DNA from 3 places in the Streptomyces sp. NPDC032822 genome. Region 3 is predicted to be linked to each of the others. Evidence: riboswitches for the same ligand, from Rfam matches in the RefSeq annotation. Region 3 holds a riboswitch; each other region holds the start of a gene.
What was found. A riboswitch is a leader RNA that binds a small molecule or an ion and turns the genes downstream of it on or off. The one in region 3 is predicted to bind S-adenosylmethionine.
Positions count from the first base shown of each region.

Region 1: another riboswitch for S-adenosylmethionine. It lies ahead of thrC (threonine synthase); the one in region 3 lies ahead of ACZ5VD_RS25060 (aminotransferase class V-fold PLP-dependent enzyme).
Region 2: another riboswitch for S-adenosylmethionine. It lies ahead of ACZ5VD_RS07205 (amino acid ABC transporter permease); the one in region 3 lies ahead of ACZ5VD_RS25060 (aminotransferase class V-fold PLP-dependent enzyme).

Region 1 is NZ_JBVIOL010000006.1:490,077-492,332, reverse strand. It holds gene ACZ5VD_RS20300 (glucosyl-3-phosphoglycerate synthase) at 24-968, opposite strand; SAM riboswitch class I at 1,130-1,269, shown strand; gene thrC (threonine synthase) at 1,285-2,256, shown strand, end outside.
Region 2 is NZ_JBVIOL010000002.1:336,279-338,534, forward strand. It holds gene ACZ5VD_RS07200 (amino acid ABC transporter ATP-binding protein) at 1-118, opposite strand, end outside; gene ACZ5VD_RS07205 (amino acid ABC transporter permease) at 115-1,098, opposite strand; SAM riboswitch class IV at 1,455-1,564, opposite strand; gene ACZ5VD_RS07210 (glutathione S-transferase C-terminal domain-containing protein) at 1,632-2,256, opposite strand, start outside.
Region 3 is NZ_JBVIOL010000008.1:476,031-478,286, reverse strand. It holds gene trpD (anthranilate phosphoribosyltransferase) at 1-817, shown strand, start outside; SAM riboswitch class IV at 892-1,008, shown strand; gene ACZ5VD_RS25060 (aminotransferase class V-fold PLP-dependent enzyme) at 1,163-2,256, shown strand, end outside.

The DNA of each region.
Region 1 (2,256 bases), on a different contig from region 3:
GTAACCGGCCGGGGGCGCCGGCCTTACGCGGCCTTTCGCCGCGCGTACTCCGTGATCTCCACCATCGGCGGCCGTTCCTCCGTGTCCACGGAGTAGGTGCGCGGCTCGAAGCCGTCCCGGCCCCGTTCGAACTGGGTGAGGGAGGGGCGGATGAGGTGCCCGCGGGCCAGCCGCAGCTGGGCCGTGCGGTAGATCGCGGCGGACATCCGGCCGAGCGCCTGGCCGTCCTGGTGGCGGTGCTTGCGCACCCCGACGTCGACCTGGGCGAGCGCGTCGAGCCCCACCAGGTGGAGGGCGTCGATCAGCATGCCCAGCTCCACGCCGTAGCCCACCGGGAAGGGGAGCTGTTCCAGGAGCGAGCGGCGGGCCGCGTACTCGCCGCCGAGCGGCTGCACGAAACCGGCCAGCTGCGGCCAGTGCATGTTCAGCAGTGGGCGGGCCATCAGCTCGGTGACCCGGCCGCCCTGACCGGCGGCGCCGCCGAGGGGACGGTCGTACATCCCCTTGACCAGGTCGACCCCGGGGTCGGTGAGCAGAGGACCCACGATCCCGGAGACGAAGTCCGAGGAGAACTCCTTGAGGTCGGCGTCGATGAAGCAGACGATGTCCCCGCTGGTGGCGAGGAGGGAGCGCCACAGGACTTCGCCCTTGCCGGGGACGGTCGGGACGCGGGGGAGGATGTCGTCGCGGTGGACGACCGTGGCCCCGGCCGCGGCGGCCACCTCGGACGTGCGGTCGGTGGATCCCGAGTCGACGACGACGATCTCGTCGACGAGCGGGACCTGTCGCATGAGGTCGTGACGGATCACGGAGACGATGTCACCGACCGTCTCCTCCTCGTTGAGCGCGGGCAGTACCACGCTCACCGACTGGCCCGTGGCCCGTTTCGCGGCCATGATCCGGTGGAGCGGGCGGTCGGTCTTGGACCAGGAGCGGGTGCTCAGCCAACGCTCGACTTCGTTCAGCACAGTGCGCGGCTCCTCTGCGTGCCCGCCGCGGAAGCGGCTATGGATACAGTCATCTCGCGGTTCGGACGACTCTCTCAACTGTCCTGGCCTTCGGTTACAGTCTTGAACAACGCGGATGACCATCGCATGTCCTGGGTGGCCCGCCGCTCACAACTTCATACCGCTCATCCAGAGGGGCAGAGGGATACGGCCCGATGAAGCCCCGGCAACCCTCCAGTCGGTACTCGTACGCGCGAGGCTCCCGACTCGGGAAGGTGCCAAATCCGTCTCACGGCGAGATGCGTCGTGAGGAAGATGAGGAAGGGCCTCGCCTCTCATGGCTGTGCAGACCGCTGCAAGCATCACCGGATCCACCGTGGACCTCGGTCCCGCCGCCGCCCTCTCCTGCCGCGAGTGCGGCCACCGCGTGCCCCTCGGCCCGGTCTTCGCCTGCCAGGAGTGTTTCGGCCCGCTGGAGATCGCCTACGACTTCTCGGGCTACGACACCGAGGAACTCCGCAAGCAGATCGAAGCGGGCCCCGCGAACATCTGGCGTTACGCCCCGCTGCTGCCCGTCCCCGCGGACGTGGCCGACAAGCCGAACATCAACCCCGGCTGGACCAAGCTCGTCCAGGCCGACAACCTCGCGCGCGAGCTGGGCGTCGACGCCGGCAAGCTCTTCGTGAAGGACGACTCCGGCAACCCGACGCACTCCTTCAAGGACCGGGTCGTCGCCCAGGCCATCGAGGCCGCCCGGGTCTTCGGCTTCACCACCCTGTCCTGCTCCTCGACCGGGAACCTGGCCGGTGCCGTCGGCGCCGCCGCCGCCCGGGCCGGCTTCCGTTCCTGCGTGTTCATCCCGCACGACCTGGAGCAGGGCAAGGTCGTCATGGCGGCCGTCTACGGCGGCGAGCTCGTCGGCATCGAGGGCAACTACGACGACGTGAACCGTTTCTGCTCCGAGCTGATCGGCGACCCGGCCGGCGAGGGCTGGGGCTTCGTCAACGTCAACCTGCGGCCGTACTACGCCGAGGGCTCCAAGACGCTGGCGTACGAGATCTGCGAGCAGCTGGGGTGGCGGCTGCCGGACCAGCTGGTCGTTCCGATCGCCTCGGGTTCACAGCTCACGAAGATCGACAAGGGGCTGCAGGAGCTGATCAAGCTCGGGCTCGTCGAGGACAAGCCCTACAAGATCTTCGGCGCGCAGGCCGAGGGGTGCTCGCCGGTGTCCGTCGCGTACAAGGCGGGACATGACGTGGTCCGGCCGCAGAAGCCGAACACGATCGCCAAGTCGCTGGCGATCGGCAAC
Region 2 (2,256 bases), on a different contig from region 3:
TCAGGTCGACGCCGTCCAGGACGCGGTGGGTGCCGTACCACTTGTGCACGTCGTGCACCTCGACGGCGGCGGCCTCGGTCGTGGCCCCGATCTCGGTCGTGATCGTTTCGGCGGTCATACGGCGGTCTCCCTGCGGATGCGGGCGCGCAGATCGGTGAGACCGGTCCGCAGTTTCTGCAACGGGGTCGGCGGCAGGTTGCGGGTGGCGCCCCGGGCGTAGTGCCGCTCGACGTAGAACTGGATGACGGACACGACGCTGGTGAGGATCAGGTACCAGACGGTGACGACCAGGAGCAGCGGCACGATGTCGCCCGGGTACGTCGACCCCATGGCCTGCGCGGTGCCGAACAGGTCGAGCAGGGACACGTAGAAGACCAGCGAGGTGCTCTTGACGAGGCCGATGAGCTGGTTGACGTAGTTCGGGGTGATGGAGCGCAGCGCCTGCGGGAAGACGATCTTCCGGAACTGGTAGTTCTTCGGCAGGCCGAGTGCGGAGGCCGCCTCGTGCTGGCCCTGGTCGACGGAGAGGATGCCGCCGCGGACGACTTCGGCCGCGTAGGCCGCCTCGTTGAGGCTGAGACCGATGACGGCGACGGCCATGTCGGTGGCGAGCCGGGACTCGTCGAAGGTGAAGAAGGCCGGCCCGAAGGGGACGCCCACGCTGAGCGTCTTGTAGAGGGCGCTGAAGTTGTAGAGGAACAGTAGGACGACGATCAGCGGGATGGAGCGCAGTGCCCAGACGTAGGTCCAGCTGACCGCGCGCAGCACCGGGCTGCGGGAGAGCCGGGCGAGGGCCAGCAAGATGCCGCCGAGGAGGCCCAACACCGCGCTGTAGGCAGTGACTTCGAGGGTGATGAGCAGTCCGTCGAGGATGGTGGGGCGCAGGAACCAGTAGCCGAAGCGGTCCCACTGGTAGAAGGGGTTGGTCACCAGTCCGTGGACGAACTGGGCCGCCAGGACCAGCACGGCGGCGGTGGCGATCCAGCGGCCGGGGCGCCGCAGGGGCAGAACTCGCTGGGCGGCGAGCTGTTTTGACGGTGCGTCGACGGGCGGGGGCGCCTCGGCGAGGGACACGGCGGTGCCTGGGGGTTCACTCATGGTGGGCTCCGGCAGGGTCGGATCCCCCGGACACGGCGGACACGCCGCCGCCACGACGGCCGCCGGACGGCGGGACGGGGCGGCTGCGGGCAACGCACGGGAACCGGGAGCTGGGCGGAGAACGGCACACCGCGCGGGCGGTGTTCGTCAGGAACGCGGGGGCTGGGGAGAGACGTCAGCCCCGACAGCGGGCACGGCCCGGTGCGGTACACAGTGCGCTGCTCACGCGGAGCAGGTCGACGGCCCGGTCGGCGACGAGCGGGCTCGCGCACGGCGGTACGCAGCCCTGAGGGCGGCGGATGGCCGTCCTGGGAGCTGCGTACATGTCCGTCACCCTGCTCTTCCGGCCCGAAGGGCCCTCGCGCTTACCGAAATTGTCATCCGGTCCGGTCGTCACCTGGGGCACCCCACCGCGTGCGAGGGTTGCCGGTCAGCAAGCCAGGGCCTGTCGCTGACACTCATGACCGTTCTGGCCGTCATTCAAGACAAACGCCGGGGCGCCTGTCAACGCCGGTCCACCCAGTGGGAACCGGCTACGCGCCCTGGGCGGCGTGCGCGGCCCAGTCGAGAATCTGCACGGCGGCCCCGGCGGCCTCCAGGCCCCGGCAGTGGGCGTGGTGGCGGCGGGCGATGCCGTCGAGGTCGAGGTGCGCGCCGAAGGCCGGGTGGGCGGCCAGGCGGCGGGCGTAGGCCCAGACGACGGGGTGGTCGGCGATGCGGTGCACCGCGGCGGCGTCCAGGTGGTGCCGGTGCACGGTGTCGAGCTGCACCAGGGTGACCCACAACTCGACGTCACCGGCGGTGATCTGATCCCGGATCAGATACTCCTGCCCGACGAGCCAGCGCTCCAGAGCGCCCAGGGTCTCCAGCAGCTTGCCGAGCGCCGCCTCGCGCTCGGCCGGCTCGGTGCCCGCGGCGCCCGCCCGCTGGGCGGCCTGCTCGATGCCTTGTGCGCACAGCCGCTCGACGGCCTCGATCTCCGACTCGGCCCCGCACGGATACAGCGCCGCACGGCCGCCGCCGAAGTGCCGGGCCAGGTCGCGGGTGATGTCGGGGGCGTGGGTGCTCACGATCCGCCCCGACCAGTCGTCGCTGAGCACCGGGCCGAGGGCGGCGCCGCGGTACCGGTGCACGCTCGCCTCGTAGAGCGGACGCAGC
Region 3 (2,256 bases):
GGACATCCCGGGCCCGGCCGTCGACATCGTCGGCACCGGCGGCGACCGGGCCAGGACGGTCAACATCTCGACGATGTCCGCCATCGTGATCGCGGGCACCGGCGCCAAGGTCGTCAAGCACGGCAACCGGGCCTCGTCCTCGGCGAGCGGCTCCTCCGACGTACTGGAGAAGCTCGGCATCAACCTGGACCTGTCGCCCGAAGGCGTGGCGCGGGTGGTGGAGGAGGCCGGGATCACCTTCTGCTTCGCCGCCAAGTTCCATCCCTCGATGCGCTTCGTCGGAGGGGTCCGGCGCGACCTCGGGATTCCGACCTCGTTCAACCTGCTCGGTCCGCTGACCAACCCCGCCAAGGTCACCGCCTCCGCGGTGGGCTGCTTCGACACCCGGATGGCCGGGCTCATCGCCGGCGTCCTGGCCGAGCGGGGTTCGTCCGCGCTGGTCTTCCGCGGTGACGACGGCCTCGACGAACTCACCACCACGGCCACCTCCCGGGTGTGGGTCGTGCGGAACGGCAAGGTCACCGAGGAGGCCTTCGACCCGCGGCACGTCGGCCTCGAACTGGTACCGGTGGAAGCCCTGCGGGGCGCGGACGCCTCGTACAACGCCGAGGTCGCCCGGCGCCTGCTGGACGGTGAGAGCGGCCCGGTGCGGGACGCCGTACTGCTGAACTCGGCGGCGGCGCTGGTGGCGCTGGAGCCGACCGGGGCGCCGCTGGCCGAGCAGCTGCGGGCCAAGATGGTCAGGACGGCCGAGTCGATCGACTCGGGGGCGGCGAAGCGGACGCTGGAGCGCTGGGTGGCGGCCACCAACAGGTAGTGCCCCGTGTCGTGATGTCCCGCGATCCGGACACGGGTTGCGGGACCACGATCACTTCGCGTACGTTTTTTGCAGGTCATGAGTGACAGTCATGAGGCCCCGGCCGACTGTCCGGCAACCCTCCGTCCGTGGCGGGGTGCCCCGGGTGAAGACCAGGCCGTGCACCACAAGGTGTACGGCAAGCGCGGATCCCTCGCCGCTCGAAACGAGCGCAGTACCAGGGATCCTGGTCGTCGAGGAGCCTTCTGTGAGCAAGCGAATGCGATAGGGCGAAGAGCCCCCTTCCGCGTACCTCTTTCCCCCTTTCACCCCCCTTTTTTTTCTTGCTTCTCACAGGAGTTCGCCATGTCTGTCTCCACCGCTGCCGTCGCCCAGGCCATTTGTTCCCCGCTGCCCGTTCTGGGCCGTGATGTCACTGTGCCGCTCGTCACCGGCGGCGAGGTCAGCTACGCCGCGCTCGACTACGCGGCCAGCGCCCCGGCGCTCCAGCGGGTCTGGGACGACGTTGCGGCGTACGCCCCCTACTACGGCAGCGTCCACCGCGGGGCCGGCTACCTCTCCCAGCTGTCCACCGACCTCTTCGAGAACGCCCGGAAGACGGTCGCCGAGTTCCTCGACTGCCGCGAGGACGACCAGCTGGTCTTCACCCGGTCCACCACCGACTCGCTGAACCTCCTCGCCTCCGCGCTGCCGGCCGACTGCCAGGTCTTCGTCTTCGAGACCGAGCACCACGCCTCGCTGCTGCCCTGGAAGGACGCCCGGGTCACCTACCTCGACGCCCCGCGCACCCCGGGCCAGGCCGTCGCGACCCTGGAGCGCGCCCTCGCCGAGCGCACGGTGCCCCTGGGCGAGGGGTACGGCCCGGCCCTGGTCTGCGTCACCGGCGCCTCGAACGTCACCGGTGAGCTGTGGCCGGTGCGGGAGCTGGCCGCCGCCGCCCACGCGCACGGCGCCCGGATCGTCCTGGACGCCGCGCAGCTGGCCCCGCACCACCCGGTGTCGGTGCGGGACCTCGACGTCGACTGGATCGCCTTCTCCGGGCACAAGCTGTACGCCCCGTTCGGCTCCGGCGTGCTGGCCGGCCGGTCCGACTGGCTGGTCGCGGCCGACCCCTACCTCGCGGGCGGCGGCGCCAGCCGCAAGGTCACGCGGCGCGAGGACGGGGGAGTGGACGTGGAGTGGCACGAGAGCGCCGCCCGCCACGAGGCCGGCTCGCCCAACGTGATCGGCGTCTACGCCATCGCCTCCGCCTGCAAGGCGCTCACCGAGGCCGGCTTCGACTCGCTGGTCGCCCGGGAGCAGCACCTGATCTCCCGGGTCCGGGCCGGGCTCGCGGAGGTCCCGGAGGTCCGGATCCTCTCCCTCTTCGGCGACGACGCCCCGCGCGTCGGTGTGATCTCCTTCGTCGTCGAGGGCTGGAACAGCTCCCACTTCGCCGC